2 regions of the Afipia carboxidovorans OM5 genome follow, and region 2 is predicted to be linked to the other one. Evidence: riboswitches for the same ligand, from Rfam matches in the RefSeq annotation. Region 2 holds a riboswitch; the other holds the start of a gene.
What was found. A riboswitch is a leader RNA that binds a small molecule or an ion and turns the genes downstream of it on or off. The one in region 2 is predicted to bind cobalamin.

Region 1 (7,317 bases), 1.1 Mb from region 2:
GATCAGCAGCAGAAGCGGCTGCTTCACGCCGGTCAGCAGGATGATCGAACCGAAGGCGATCATCAGCCAGGCCACGATGAAGTAGACGCGGCTTTCGGTCCAGGTCTTGCTGTCGCGAGTCCAGTTGGTCTTGATGATGTCGGCAACCAGACGGCTGACCATGTCGATCACCGCAAGGTTGGTCGACATCAGAACGACCACGCCAGTGCCCCAGAACGCGGCACCCACCCATGGGCTGACCTGTGCGCTCAGGTTCTCACCCAGCAAGCGGACGAAGTCGAAGTTCTGCGCCTTGCTGCCAACACCGACATAGGTGAAGGCGAGAGCCATGAACAACAGAATGGCGAGCAGGCCCAGCACGAAGAAGGTGATGAACTGCTCACGGTCGGCCACGTTCCACCACCCGCGCCAGCGGGCGAGGTTCTTCTCGTCCTGCGGGAAGAAGTAGCCAATCGCACCGCTTCTCGTTTCGTCACCGGTGATCGGCGACACGATCTTCGGCAGATGCGCACCCATGCCGAGACCCTTGTCGCGAACCCAGTTCGACTGCGCGAGGTTGAGCGATCCGCCGGCACCGGCGAAAGCGATGGCGCCGAGCAGCAGCGCAACCGGGATCGAGGTCATCGCGGCTGGCATATTCGGGATTTCAGTGGTGAAGCCCGCGAACAGCGCGCTCCAGCTCTTGCCCGTCAGCAAACCGAACACCGTGTAGATCATGAACAGCACGATGAGGCCGACCAGGAAGAACTGGATCTTCTCCACCGTCTTGTAGACGACCGGCGAGACGGTCAGCACGATTCCGATCAGCACCAGCGAGGCGATCGTGATCGGCACCACCGCCGCTTCCGAAAGGCCGAAGGTGTAGGTGATGGCCGTCGAGCTGCCCGTGGCCCAGCCCGGCCACATCCACGGGATCACGACCATGAAGATGAAGAGGAAGCCCCATGGTTTCCATAGCCGGGTGAACCCGGTGATGGCGGTCTCACCGGTCGCCAAGGTGTAGCGGGTGATTTCCATATTGAGGAAGTACTGGGTCAGGATGCCGATCGTTGCGAGCCATACCAGCGCCATTCCGGTCTGGGTGGTGATGTACGGCCAGAGAACATACTCACCCGAGCCGATCGCGCCGGCGAGCAGGATCACGCTGGGGCCGACGACTTGCTTGAATGGTAGCGGTTCGGGGAGATCTCGATAGGTAACGGGGGGGAGATTTTTGCTGGATATCTCCGTAGCGATGTTGGACGAAGTTTGATCGACCATGTGCAATACCCTTCCGAATATGAAGCTGCACCAGTGGCCATTTCCTTGCGGCCACGGCTATCACCCTGGTGTTCGCAATCCCAATCAACATGTCTAAGAGGGCGCCTTAACAAGGCTCACAAAGTCGAATGCGCGCATCGGTCGCAGAACGATGCGATATTCTCCCGGTTTTGCAGTGGAAAACTTCTAATTATGTCTCAACACGATCTAATGCGCCCGGAATCTAATTCATCCAGGCGATGCCCGCATTGAGTGTTGCCGCATAGGCAACCCATAAGACATACGGCACAAGCATCCATGCCGCGAGTCGATCGACTCTTGCACTTGCTGCAATTGCGAATGAGATCGCGACGAGAAGCGCGATGATGTCGGCAAGTGCAAAGCGTATCGCATGCGCGCCGAAAAACAAGGGCGACCACGCTGCGTTGAGCACAAGCTGAAGGAGAAACAGCGCGATGGCACGCGTGCGCGCTGTTGAAGGCTCGCATCGCTCCCACAACCGCCACAACGCTACGCCCATCAGGATGTAAAGCGCTGTCCAGACAACCGGAAAGACGAACGGCGGCGGCGTCCATGACGGCTTCACGAGCCCTGCGTACCAGCCTGCAATCTCTGGCCGCGTCACCACGCCCTGCACTGCAGCAATGCCAAGGCAGAGCACGAGGCATGCGGCAAGTCGCGTCGTCGTACGGAATTGCTGCACGATTTTCATCGCGTCAGCTTCTCGAGTTCGGGAAACGCCGCATAAGCCGCACCGACGCAGACATCCTCCGGCTTCTCGACCAGCCGGTCGAGTCGGCCGTCGACATAGATCACAGCGCGATCCTGCAGCGGCCCGTAGGCACCGTCGAACGACTTCGCACTGTAGCGCACGCAGGTGACGTAACGCCGCCGCCCGCCGACCTCGCGCAATGCCGGCTCCATCAGCGCGGCACTGCGGACGTTGGTCGGGTCGTTGAGATAGGTGCGCAGGAAGGCGAGCAGCTCGGCGCGATAGTTCTTCGGATAGGGCTGATCGCTCACGCCCGGATCGGTCGTGTAGGCCATCATCGCCTCGTCCGTACTGCCGAACGCGCAGCCGCCGAGCACAACCGCGACCGCCAAAAGCGGCGCGACGCGGCGTAGCACGCTCAGGCACGCTGTCTCCGATTTGCAACGCAGGTTGGCGAAGTCCATTACGCGGGGATTCTCAAGCATTGTGGCGTTGACATGGCACCGTCGCGCCGCTTGATTGGTGACACGGCACAGGTGCTGGCGCGAGCCGGCATAATAGGGAATTCGGTGCCGCCGCGCCGGGCGAATCTGTTGCACAACTCGCCGGACGCGGCAAATCCGAAGCTGCCCCCGCAACTGTCAGCGGTGAGCGGCTGTCCATCAAGCCACTGAGCACGCATGCGATATTGCGCACGCGAGGTTTTGCTCGGGAAGGCGGACAGCAGCGACGACCCGCGAGCCAGGAGACCTGCCTGTTCCGGTCATCCATCCGTCGCACGGGGTGTGCGAAGGAGCGGTTTCCGCAGCGATGACGTGAACGGGTATCGTTGCGGCGAATACCGAAGGGCTTTCTCCGGGCGCGATGCGAAGCGGCAAGCCGCCTCCATCATGCGTCTGGAAGGCAGTTCGGTTTCCGCCAGCACACTATGGGCGGGGACTGGACGTGACATCGCATCAATTCTTTGCGCAAGATCAATTATTCACACGCAAGCGCATATCGCCTGCTCTGCTCGCGGCGCTCGTGAGTGTAGCCTTCATGCCATCTGCGCAGGCGCAGCAGGCCGACCCATCGCTTCCGGCGATTCAGGTGAGTCCTGCCGCGAAGAAGCCGAATCATCGCCTGCCAAAGCGCAACAAGCGCGTCGACGCAAAACCACGCGTGCAGCAGGCAGCTCCGCCAATCGCATGGTCTCCCGCCGCCATGAACGCGGCCTCTCCAAATCCCGAAGCCAGCCGTACCGCTGAGGTAGGCGGCATTGCCGGTGCATCGTCTACCGTCATCACGGCACAGGATATCGCGCGCGCGCCCGGCCAGACGGTGCAGGATATTCTGGCAACGCAGCCGGGAATTCAGTTGCGATCCCTGTTCGGCGGCGTCAACGGTGCTGGCACATCGGTGGATATGCGCGGCTTCGGCGCATTCTCGACAGCGAATACCCTTATCCTCGTCAATGGACGGCGGTTGAACGATGTCGATCTCGCCGGTGTCGATCTCTCCACCATTCCGCTGCAGTCGATCGAGCGGATCGAAATCACGCGCGGCAATAGCGGCGCGGTGCTCTACGGCGACAACGCGGTGGGTGGCGTCATCAACATCGTCACGAAAGCCGGTGCCGGTGGACCGCCGTTGAGCGGCCGCGTCGAAGCTGGTATCGGCTCCCTCGGCCAGCGGTTCGGCAGCGTCTCTTCCACGACGAACACTGGCCCCTGGTCCACCTCCGTATTCGCCACCGCGATCCACTCCGATGGCTACCGCGCCAACAACAAGCTCGACGCACAGGCCGGCTCCGGCGAACTGCGCTACAACACGCCTGACCTGAAAGCGTTCTTCAGCGTCTCGGGCGACAACCAGCACCTCGGCCTGCCGGGCGCCCTCTCCACCCGGTATTATCTCGACAATGCCAACCAGCTTGCTGCCAACCGTCGTGCATCGTTCATGCCGTTCGACCATGGCGACACGCAGGGCATCAACGTTACTGCTGGCTTCACTAAAGCCCTGTCGAACGACATTGACCTGATCGTCGATGCCGGCGTTCGCGACAAACGCCAGCAGGCCTCCTATTTCGACGACCCGCGCGCGCCCTACCCTCGCGCCGTCGACACCGTGCTGCAGACATGGTCGGTGACGCCACGCCTCAACATTCGGACGCCAGTGTTCGGAATGCCCTCGAGCATCCTGACCGGCATCGACTATTACAATGCCAGCTACGATTCCGATCGCAGCCAGTTGCTGGGTCTGCCCGCAATCCACGCCTACGATCTCAACCAGCAGACGCTGGCAGGCTACTGGCAGCAGACGATCGATTTGTTTCCGGGCACGGTCTTCTCCTACGGCGGGCGACTCCAGAACACGCGCCTGAACGCCAAAGACACGCTCAATCCGTCCGCGCCGGGCGCTTCGATCTACGACATGCAGCATCTGCCCCTGAAGAATGACGAAACCCAGCACGCGCTGCATATCGGGATCGAGCAACGGCTAAGCCCGAACTTCTCCGTGTTTGCCCGTGCTGCCCGCGCCTTCCGCACGCCGAATGTCGACGAGCGCATCGGCGTCGCACTCGATTCCAACTTCAACGCCAATTTCAATCTGAAAACCCAGACGTCCTATGACGTCGAAGGCGGTATCAAGGTGCATGGTAATGGCTTCGATCTGCAATCGAGCTATTTCGACATGCATCTGAAAAACGAGATCCACTTCGATCCCGTGTTTTTCGTCAACTACAATCTCGATCCGACCCATCGTTATGGTTCGGAAACGAGCATGACGCTGCACGTCAACGATAGCCTGCGCCTGAAGGGCGGCTTTACTTACATGCGCGCAGTGTTCGAGCAGGGTCAGTATGCCGGAAACGACGTGCCGTTGGTATCACGCTTCACGGGCAGCGCCGGCATTTCGTGGAATGTCTGGCAGAAATACGTGGTGTTTGACGCAACTCTGCGCGCCTGGAGCAAACGGCGCATGGATAACGACCAGGCTAACTTCCAGCCGGAAATTCCCGCGAATGCCACGCTCGATCTGAAGCTCAGCGGCGAGTATCAGCGTTACTTCTGGTCCTTCAGCGTACTCAACGCCTTCAATGCGCAGTATTACGATTACGCCGTCGCCAGCGCGAGCCTGGCCAATGTCGGCGTGTTCAGCGCCTACCCTCTTCCGGGCCGCACTTACATGCTGAAAGTCGGAGCGACGTTCTAAGGTGCGCGCATAAAAAGGCCCGCGACATGCGATGCATGCCGCGGGCTCACATCAGCGGGAACGGTTTGGGGGAGAACCGCGCCGCTGCCGCTCCTTAATGGAAGCGGTGATGATGGTAACGGGGATGCTTCACAATCACCCGCTTCTTGACGACGCGATGATGCGGGCGAACGTGGCGGTGATGTTTCTTCACGACGATCACCTTCGCATGCGCGTTCGCGACTGACGGCGCCATCATACGCGAGGTCGTGACGGTCCTTTCCGTCTTGATGACGGTCGCGGCCATTGCCGGAGCAACCATCACCGAAGCGGCGACAACAGCGGCGGACAGGATTTTGAACATCGTAAGCTCCTTAATTCCGGGACCACGACGCCTCAAACCGTATGGTGGGGGCGGTGATCATGAGAGCGATGATGGCGCGGGCGCGCTGAACTCAAACTGAAGCCCGCAAACGGCTTCTGTTCATTTGCGTGACATCTTGTTAATGTCGGCGGTGCCTCACCCTTCAGACTGGCAAGGGAAGCAACAGCGTTAACGCTGTTGCGGGGCAGCCTGCGGTTTGCTGTCCCGCCAGTACCGCGGGCCGGAAAGACCGGATAGACTACGCCTGTCCGCGCCAGAACCGCCCGCCGGGTCAATCAGCCTTTCCCATGACCATCGAGAGCAAATACCAACGCATAGCCTTTGTCGCGAGCCCGGTGCTGGAGGCCCAGCGCGCGCTGGCGCAACTGTCCTCCGATTACGGCAATCGCGAAGTCGACGACGCCGACGTCGTGGTGGCGCTCGGCGGCGATGGGCTGATGCTGCGCACGCTGCACGAGCGGATGCGTACGGGCACGCCGATCTACGGCATGCACCGCGGCACCGTCGGCTTTCTGATGAACGAATATAGCCGGCAGGGGCTGATCGAGCGCCTCAACGCTGCGCGCGAGACCGTCATTAACCCACTTTTGATGCGTGCAACCGATGCTGCAGGCGAAGTGCACGTGCACCACGCGATCAACGAGGTCGCCCTCTTCCGCCAGATCTACCAGGCGGCACGGCTGCGTATCCTGATCGACGATCAGGTGCGGATGCCCGAGCTCATCTCCGACGGCATTCTGGTCGCAACGCCGGCCGGATCGACCGCCTATAACTACTCCGCGCAGGGGCCGATCATCCCGATCACCGCCAACCTTCTGGCGCTGACGCCGATCAACGCCTTCCGTCCGCGGCGCTGGCGCGGTGCCCTGCTTGCAAGCTCCGCTCACATCACCGTCGAGGTGCTGGAGGATGAGCGGCGGCCGGTTGCAGCCGTCGCCGACCACAACGAGGTGCGCTACGTCACCCGCGTCGAGGTGCTGACCGACAAAAGCATCTCGATCCGCATGCTGTTCGACCCCGGCCACAGCCTGGAAGACCGCATCCTCAGCGAGCAGTTCGGCGTCTAGGGCGACCACCGAAGCAACGCCACGCTCGACCTCCATTTTTCTTCCTTGTCCCGGGTCTGCGGAGCGGCATTTCATGCCGCGCCGCGTCCGGGAAAACAGCGATTTTCTAAACAGGCATAAACCCCGGGCGACAGGCTTATGCTTAACCGCGCGTTAACGGCCGCTCGCCTAGACTTTCCGGGTCTTCGCTCACCCTGTCCGGCGAGTCATGTTTCGTATTGATTTCAACAAGCTGCGGTTTCTCGTCTGCGACGACAACGCGCATATGCGGCGCATTCTGCGCACGCTTCTGCATTCTTTCGGCGCGCGTGAAGTCTACGAGGCCGAGGACGGCGCGACAGCGCTCGAAATGTACAGCCATTACGTGCCGGACATCGTCATCACCGACTGGTCGATGCCGATCTTCGACGGGCTCGAGCTTGCGCAGATGATCCGCCAGCCGGATGGCGTCGGCAATCCTTATGCGCCGATCATCATGCTGACCGGCCACTCCGAAAAGCGGCGCGTCATGACCGCGCGCGATGCCGGCGTCACCGAATTTCTTGCCAAACCGATCTCCGCGAAAGGCCTCTACCAGCGCATCCTCAACGTGGTGGTCTCCCCGCGCCCGTTCATCCGCACCAAGAGCTATTTCGGGCCAGACCGCCGCCGCAACACCACGAACACCTATATCGGCATCGATCGCCGCAATGGCGGCAAGGCTGAAATCCTGCAGCAGC
Region 2 (7,317 bases):
TTCCGCAATCATGACGGCCGGCGCATGCGTATTGCCGGAAACGAGGTTGGGCATGATCGAGCAATCGACCACACGCAGCCCTCCAATGCCGTGAACCCGAAGCCGGGCATCCGTCACGGCCAGTGGATCCGATCCCATCTTGCAGGTCCCGGTCGGATGGAAAATCGTCGCGCCGTATTCGCGCGCGAAATCGAGGATCTCGTCGTCGGTGCTCACGTCAGCGCCGGGCTTGTATTCGCCGACGAGATAAGGCCTGAGCGCATTCGTCGATGCGAGGCGGCGGGCGTATTTGATCGACTCCACCGCGCAGATGCGGTCGGTCTCCGCCTCGAGATAGTTCGGCTTCATCGATGGCGGCTCCATCGGATCGGCCGATCTGATTTCGACAGTGCCGCGGGACTCAGGGCGCAACTGGCAGACCGAGAACGTGCAGCCCGACCACGGATGCGGCTTGCCGCCCGCCATGTCGGCCGACAGCGTGCCGAAATGAAACTGGATGTCCGGCGTCTCCGACCCCGGCAGGATTTTCGTGAACAAGCCGCCCTGATTGATGCCGATGCCGAGCGGACCGGTGCCCTTCAGCAACCACTGCAAACCTATCTTCGCCTGGCTGAACAGCGTGCGCAGATCGTCATTGGTGGTGATCGGTTTCGAGACCCGATACATCAGGCGCAACTGCAAATGATCCTGAAGGTTCTGGCCGACGCCCGGCAGATCGTGCACCACGTTGATCCCATGGCGCTGCAGCAGCGATGCAGGCCCGATGCCCGACAGTTGCAGAAGTTGCGGCGATTGCAGCGCGCCTGCCGACAGGATGACCTCGCGGGCCGCACGCGCTTCCCGCGCAACGCCGTTCTGGAGATATCGCACGCCGACCGCACGGCGGCCTTCGAGAATGAGGCCGGTCGCATGCGCGTCGGTTTCGATGCTCAGGTTGGCACGATTGCGCGCGGGCTTGAGATAGGCAACCGCCGACGAAATTCGCCAGCCATTGTGCGTGAACAGTTGATAGTAGCCGACGCCTTCCTGATCGCCGCTATTGAAGTCGTCGTTCTGCGGCACGCCCATTTCCTTGGCGCCGCGAATGATAGCTTCCATCAATTCGCTCTTGGCGCCGATGTCGGACATCCACAGCGGACCATCACCGCCATGCACCGCGCTGGCGCCACGGCTGTTGTGTTCGGACTTGATGAAGTACGGCAGGACGCTTTTCCAATCCCATCCGGGATTGCCGAGCTGCGCCCAGCGATCGTAATCCTCGCGCTGCCCGCGAATGCAGATCAATCCGTTGATCGAGCTTGACCCACCGAGACCCCGGCCGCGCGGCCAATAGATGCGGCGATCTTTCATGTTGGGCTCTGGGTCGGTGTAGAAGCCCCAGTTGTACGCCTTGTGAAACATCGTCTTCCCGTAACCGATGGGAATGTGGATCCACAGGTAGTTGTCCTTCGGGCCCGCCTCGAGCAGCAGCACCTTGTGGCGGCCATCGGCGCTCAAGCGATTTGCCAGCACGCATCCGGCGGAGCCTGCTCCCACCACGATGTAATCGAACTGATCGGGCGTCCTCACCATTTTTATATATCCCATTCATTGAGACGATTTATATTGAATGCTGGACCTCGTTCAAAATACTGTCAACATGGTGAGGCGCCGTGTGGCTCACTGAGCGGGATTGGGTTTCAAAAAATGTCATCGCAGACGACGACGTCAGTTTCGGAACGGGCTCTGCTTCTTCTCGAAGCCATCGCCAAGGCCGAGGAACCGCCCACGCTCAACGAGTTGATGGCGGCGATCCGGTTGCCGAAGGCAACAACACATCGCTTCGTCGCTTTGCTCGAGCGATTGGGGTTCGTTCGGCGCACACTTGACGGACGGCGCTATGAAGCAGGCCATCGTCTGCTTTCGCTTTCGCTCGACGGAATGCGGCACTCGTTCGATCTCGCGCCGCGTCGGGTCATCCTGTCGTCGCTGGTGAAAGAAATCGGCGAGACCTGCAACCTCACCACGCTCGATGGCGATCACCTGATCTATCTCGACCGCGTCGAATCCGCGTGGCCTTTGCAGTATCGTCTCAACATCGGCTCGCATGTGCCGTTGCATTGCACGGCAAGCGGCAAGCTGTTTCTCAGTCTCTCACCGGCGGCATTGCGCAAGGCGATATTCCGCACGCAGCCGTTCCAGCGCTACACCGAGCGAACCCTGACCAGTACAAAACTTCTCGAAGCCGAACTGACGCGCATTCGCCAGACCGGCATCGGCACCGACAACGAGGAGTTCATGGAAGGCATGGCCGCGAGCGCCGTCCCGGTCCACGATTCCCGCGGCCGGATCTGCGCCACCATCGCAGTGCACGGCCCCATCACGCGGCTGCCGCTCTCGCGCGCGCTCGCCCTCGTGCCCGCCTTGAAAAGAGCCGCCAAAGCTCTCGAACAAACGCTCCTGCCCGATACCAGCGCGTCAGCCGCAAGCCCTTCGAGCAGCACCGCGGCAGCCCCGTCGCCTGCCACCACACGCGGCTCCGTGCGCGCGCCGAAATAGCATCGTGCGCGCAAGAATCGTTCAAACAGCGAGCGATTTATCGGCTTCAGAAAAGCCATGCCTTCAATGCGGGCAAAGAAGCAGATTCGTTCTTTGCCGGTGTTGAAATATGGTGAGCTGTTTTCTTGAAAGACCACGCATCGCGAGACAAATTGGTCCTGTTTCAGGACCCTCGCAATGCCCCGCCACGACTTCACATCTCTGTCGGATCACGACACGCCGTGGACCGAGCAAACCACGATCGCAACGGCGTCCTACTCGCCGGTGGTGCGGCTCGGCACCGTCGCGTTCTGGCTGTTAATCGCAGCGCTTCTCGTGGCGCGCGTGCTGATCGCGACGCCGGAGACACCGGCATCCGATACAACCAGCGCCCCGCCCCCGGCGCACACGACCTCGCTTCAATAAATTTGCAACCTACATGAAGAAGCGGCGCCCCTCACATGAGGGACGCCGCTTTCTATCGTGTGCGATGCGGTTTACGCGAGCGCGCGCAATTCCTTCGCCGCCGCGACCATGTTGACGAGCGCGGGCCGCACCTCATCCCATTTACGGGTCTTCAGACCGCAATCGGGATTGATCCAGATTTGCGCATCGTTGAGGCGCTTGCGCGCCAGCACGAGCAATTCCTTCATCTCCGCAACGTCCGGCACCCGCGGCGAGTGGATGTCGTAGACGCCGGGACCGATCTCGTTGGGGTAACGATAGGTCTTGAACGCATCGAGCAATTCCATCTTCGAGCGCGAGGTCTCGATGGAAATCACGTCGGCATCCATCGCGCCGATGGCATCGATGATGTCGTTGAACTCCGAGTAGCACATATGGGTGTGGATCTGCGTCTCGTCGGCCACGCCCGACGAGCACAGCCGGAAGCTTTCCACCGCCCAGTCGAGATAGGTTGTCCACTGCGAGCGACGCAGCGGCAGGCCTTCGCGCAACGCGGCCTCGTCGATCTGGATCATGCGCGCGCCAGCCTTTTCGAGATCGACGACCTCGTCGCGGATCGCGAGCGCGATCTGCCGGCAGGCTTCGCTGCGCGCAACGTCGTCGCGCACGAACGACCAGTTGAGGATCGTCACCGGCCCGGTCAGCATCGCCTTCATCGGCCGCTTGGTGAGCGACTGCGAATAGCGCCACCAGTCGAGCGTCATCGGCTTTGGCCGCGAGACGTCGCCAAACAGCACCGGCGGGCGGACGTAGCGTGAGCCGTAGCTCTGCACCCAGCCCTGCTTGGTGAAGGTGAAGCCTTCGAGCTGTTCGCCGAAATACTGCACCATGTCGTTGCGCTCGAACTCGCCGTGCACCAGCACGTCGAGGCCGATCTCTTCCTGCCAGCGCACCGCGCGCGCCGTCTCCTCCTTCAGGAACTCCTCGTACTGCGCATCGCCGAGCGTGCCCTTGGTGTGGGCGGCGCGTGCTTTACGCACATCGGCCGTCTGAGGGAACGAACCGATCGTCGTGGTCGGGAACAGCGGCAGGCCGAAGCGCGCGTGCTGGATTTTCGCACGGGCATCGAACGGGCTGTTGCGGCGGCGCATCTGATCGGTGATCGCCTGCATCCGCTTTGCGACCGCGGGATTGTGGATCTTGGGCGAAGCCTTGCGCTTGGCGGCAGCCGCCTTCGAGGCCGCGATCTGATCCGCGACCTCATCGCGGTGGCCGGAGAGTGCGCGGCCGAGTACCGCAAGCTCGCTCATCTTCTGCAGCGAAAACGCAAGCCACTCCTTCACGTCGGCGTCGAGACCGGTTTCCGCATCGAGATCGATCGGCACATGCAGCATCGAGCATGACGGCGCGATCTGCACCCGGCCGCCGCCCAGCCCGGCGACCACCGGCTCCAGTTTCTCGAGCAGTGACGGCAGATCGGCGCGCCAGATATTGCGGCCGTCGATCACGCCAAGCGACAGCACAAGTTGCTTCGGCGCTTTTGCCACCACCGCTGCAAGCTGATCGGCGCCGCGCACGAGATCGAGATGCAGGCCCGCCACCGGCAGTGCCAGCGCGGTGTCGCGGTTGTCGCCGAGATCACCGAAATAGGCCGCAAGCATGATCCTGATCTGCGGCACGGCCTCCGCGAGTACTGCATAGGCACGGCGCAACGCCTGCCGTGCGGTATCGTCGAGGTCGAGCACGAGGCACGGCTCGTCGATCTGCACCCACTCCGCGCCCTCGGCGGCGAGGCGCTTCAGCACCTCGACATAAACCGGCAGCAGATTGTCGAGCAGCGACAGCGTATCGAAGCCTTCCTCCTTGCTCTTGCCGAGCTTGAGGAACGTCACCGGGCCGACCAGAACCGGGCGGGTCTGATAACCGAGCGCCTTGGCTTCCTTGTATTCGTCGATCGGCTTGGTGGACGACAGCGCGAAGGTCTGCCCCCTGGTGAATTCCGGCACCATGTAGTGATAGTTGGTGTCGAACCACTTGGTCATTTCCTGCGCAGGCACGCCGTGCCCGCCATGATGGGCATGGCCGTGCGAGCAGGTCTCGCCCTCGCCTTCCGAGCCGCGTGCCATCGCGAAATAGGTCGCGAGCGGCACACTGCCGCCTTTCCAGCCGTAAATCGCCGGAATGGCGCCGACCATGACGCTGGTGTCGAGCACCTGGTCATAGAGCGAGAAATCGTTGGAGGGGATGACGGTGACGCCGCGCGCCTTCTGGCGCGCCCAGTTCGCAGCGCGCAGCTCGGCCGCGGTCGCGAACAGACTTTTCTCATCGATCTTGCCTGCCCAGAAACTTTCCAGAGCGGTTTTCAGTTCACGGCGCGGACCGATCCGCGGCGTGCCGAGCGTTGCAACATCAAGAGTTGCGACAGTGAGAGTGGTAGACGTTGACGAATTCGACATGGCTTCGACCCCGAAGTGCGAGTGCGCAAGGCGGGACGAAGGCGCGCGCATGAATACCGGGGCGCGTGCGCCTCCAGTCTGGAACCTGCGCCCACCGGATACCCCGCCCGTGGAGAACGTGATGTCGCGGCAGGTCTCCTGGCTCGCGGGTCGCAGCCTACACCCGTCTTCCCAAGGGCAAACGCCTCAGTGACATGAATGGGTGTCGGCTCGCCGCTCACAGTTGCGGGGGCAGCGCCGGAATCAGCGCAAAGCGCGCTCCACCGGCTTCCCTCTTAGCTTCGCATCAGAGTGCAATGCGAAGACCACGACGATGCGGACTATGGCGCGGGGGCGGAATCAGTCAACGCGCGGAGGGTGGGATTATCCCTCGCCCTCGGTGGAATCTTGCCCATAGAACTTCACGCCGAGCGTAATCGGCTCTCGCCCGCCCGCACGACGGTGGGCATTGGTATCGCGCAGCGAATAGACGCAGCCGCAATATTCCTGCTGGTAGAACTCCTCGCGCTTGCTGATCTCGATCATGCGGGCGGAACCGCCGCCCTTGCGCCAGTTGTAATCCCAATACTCCACGCCATCATATTTCGCGGCGGCGCGTTTCCCGCAATCGTTGATCTGCGCCATGTTCTTCCAGCGGGAGATACCGAGCGAACTGGTGATCACCGGGAAGCCGTGCTCGTGCGCGTAAAGCGCGGTGCGTTCGAACCGCATGTCGAAACACATGGTGCAGCGCGCCCCGCGCTCCGGTTCCCACTCCATGCCCTTGGCGCGCGCGAACCAGTTGTCCTTGTCGTAATCGGCATCGATGAAACCGACGCCATGCTTCTCGGCAAAGCGGACGTTCTCGTCCTTGCGCAGGAGGTATTCGCGCTCCGGATGAATGTTCGGGTTGTAGAAAAAGATGGTGTAGTCGACGCCGGAGGCGAGCATCGCCTCCATCACCTCGCCTGAGCACGGCGCGCAGCACGAGTGCAGCAGCACCTTTTTCTGCCCACCGGGCGGGTTCAGGATCGGGCGGACAAAATCGGTCATCAACTCATCTCGATTCGGGCGAGGCTCTGCCTGGGACCCCAATTCGGGGCAACAGCGAGGCGTTCCGGGGATGGATTCGCGGGAATCCTCTTTCTCCGGAAGCCTCTATCTAATGAGCACCCTTTCAGCCGTAAAGCCGGGCCTGTTTGCCGCCCTTGTGGCCGGCCGGAACGCCACTTCCCACCCGATCAAATCCCACCCCGGAATTCTCTCACGGAACCGGGGGAAGAGTCCTTGGCCCGGGGTGCAGAATCGCAGCACTCTGTCGGTCCCCGATGGAATTCAAGGACTCACCGGGAGCTTCCTTTCTCATCGGGGATATCGGGGACCGCTTTAATCTTTTCTTGACTCTCCTGGCTAAAGATCACCACATATAGGTGTCATCGTCTGATTTGGTCCAAAATGTAGTGGGCCAAGGAGAGAGCAAGGGAAGGAGCGGCGAGCTGTAGCCCGGTCGGGGAAACCGGAAAAGCTTGTCAGTTTGAGTACCGGACAGCTCTGCCACACAGCTTTGTCATCCAGGTCGCCGGCCGTTGCCGGGGCCTCTTAACGCCGCAGCGACCCGCCTGTGAGGGGGCCTGCCGCGACACGAAAAAACGCCACGGACGGGGGTCCGTCGCTGGCATTTGGCGATCGCGCCAGATGCTCAAGTGCCATGCTCCCGTCCTTCTGAAAATTCGCATCACGGGGCTTGTCGATGTCGTTAAACCTGCAGACCGCCAAAACTGAAAAAGCGCCGCTCGTCCAATTGAGCCCAGAATCGCTTGCGCCCTCGCCGCGCGAGCCCGCCATGCAGATCATCCGGCGCAACGGCACGGTTTCGCGATTCGATCCCTCCAAGATATCGATCGCGATGACCAAGGCCTTCCTTGCGGTCGAAGGACATACGGCAGCCGCGTCCCGGCGT

Region 1: it holds a riboswitch for cobalamin, as region 2 does, so the genes downstream of both, OCA5_RS11915 (TonB-dependent receptor) here and metE (5-methyltetrahydropteroyltriglutamate--homocysteine S-methyltransferase) in region 2, are expected to answer to the same signal.

The regions. Positions count from the first base shown of each region.
Region 1 covers NC_015684.1:2,546,874-2,554,190, forward strand. Annotated here, with positions in the region: gene OCA5_RS11900 (Nramp family divalent metal transporter) at 1-1,260, opposite strand, end outside; gene OCA5_RS11905 (TspO/MBR family protein) at 1,484-1,972, opposite strand; gene OCA5_RS11910 (hypothetical protein) at 1,969-2,457, opposite strand; cobalamin riboswitch at 2,490-2,744, shown strand; gene OCA5_RS11915 (TonB-dependent receptor) at 2,918-5,167, shown strand; gene OCA5_RS11920 (His-rich protein BRANT) at 5,262-5,510, opposite strand; gene OCA5_RS11925 (NAD kinase) at 5,819-6,598, shown strand; gene OCA5_RS11930 (response regulator) at 6,807-7,317, shown strand, end outside.
Region 2 covers NC_015684.1:1,420,038-1,427,354, reverse strand. Annotated here, with positions in the region: gene OCA5_RS06685 (GMC family oxidoreductase) at 1-1,572, opposite strand, end outside; gene OCA5_RS06680 (IclR family transcriptional regulator) at 1,687-2,538, shown strand; gene OCA5_RS06675 (hypothetical protein) at 2,716-2,943, shown strand; gene metE (5-methyltetrahydropteroyltriglutamate--homocysteine S-methyltransferase) at 3,015-5,378, opposite strand; cobalamin riboswitch at 5,490-5,703, opposite strand; gene OCA5_RS06665 (epoxyqueuosine reductase QueH) at 5,742-6,410, opposite strand; gene OCA5_RS06660 (ribonucleoside-diphosphate reductase subunit alpha) at 7,108-7,317, shown strand, end outside.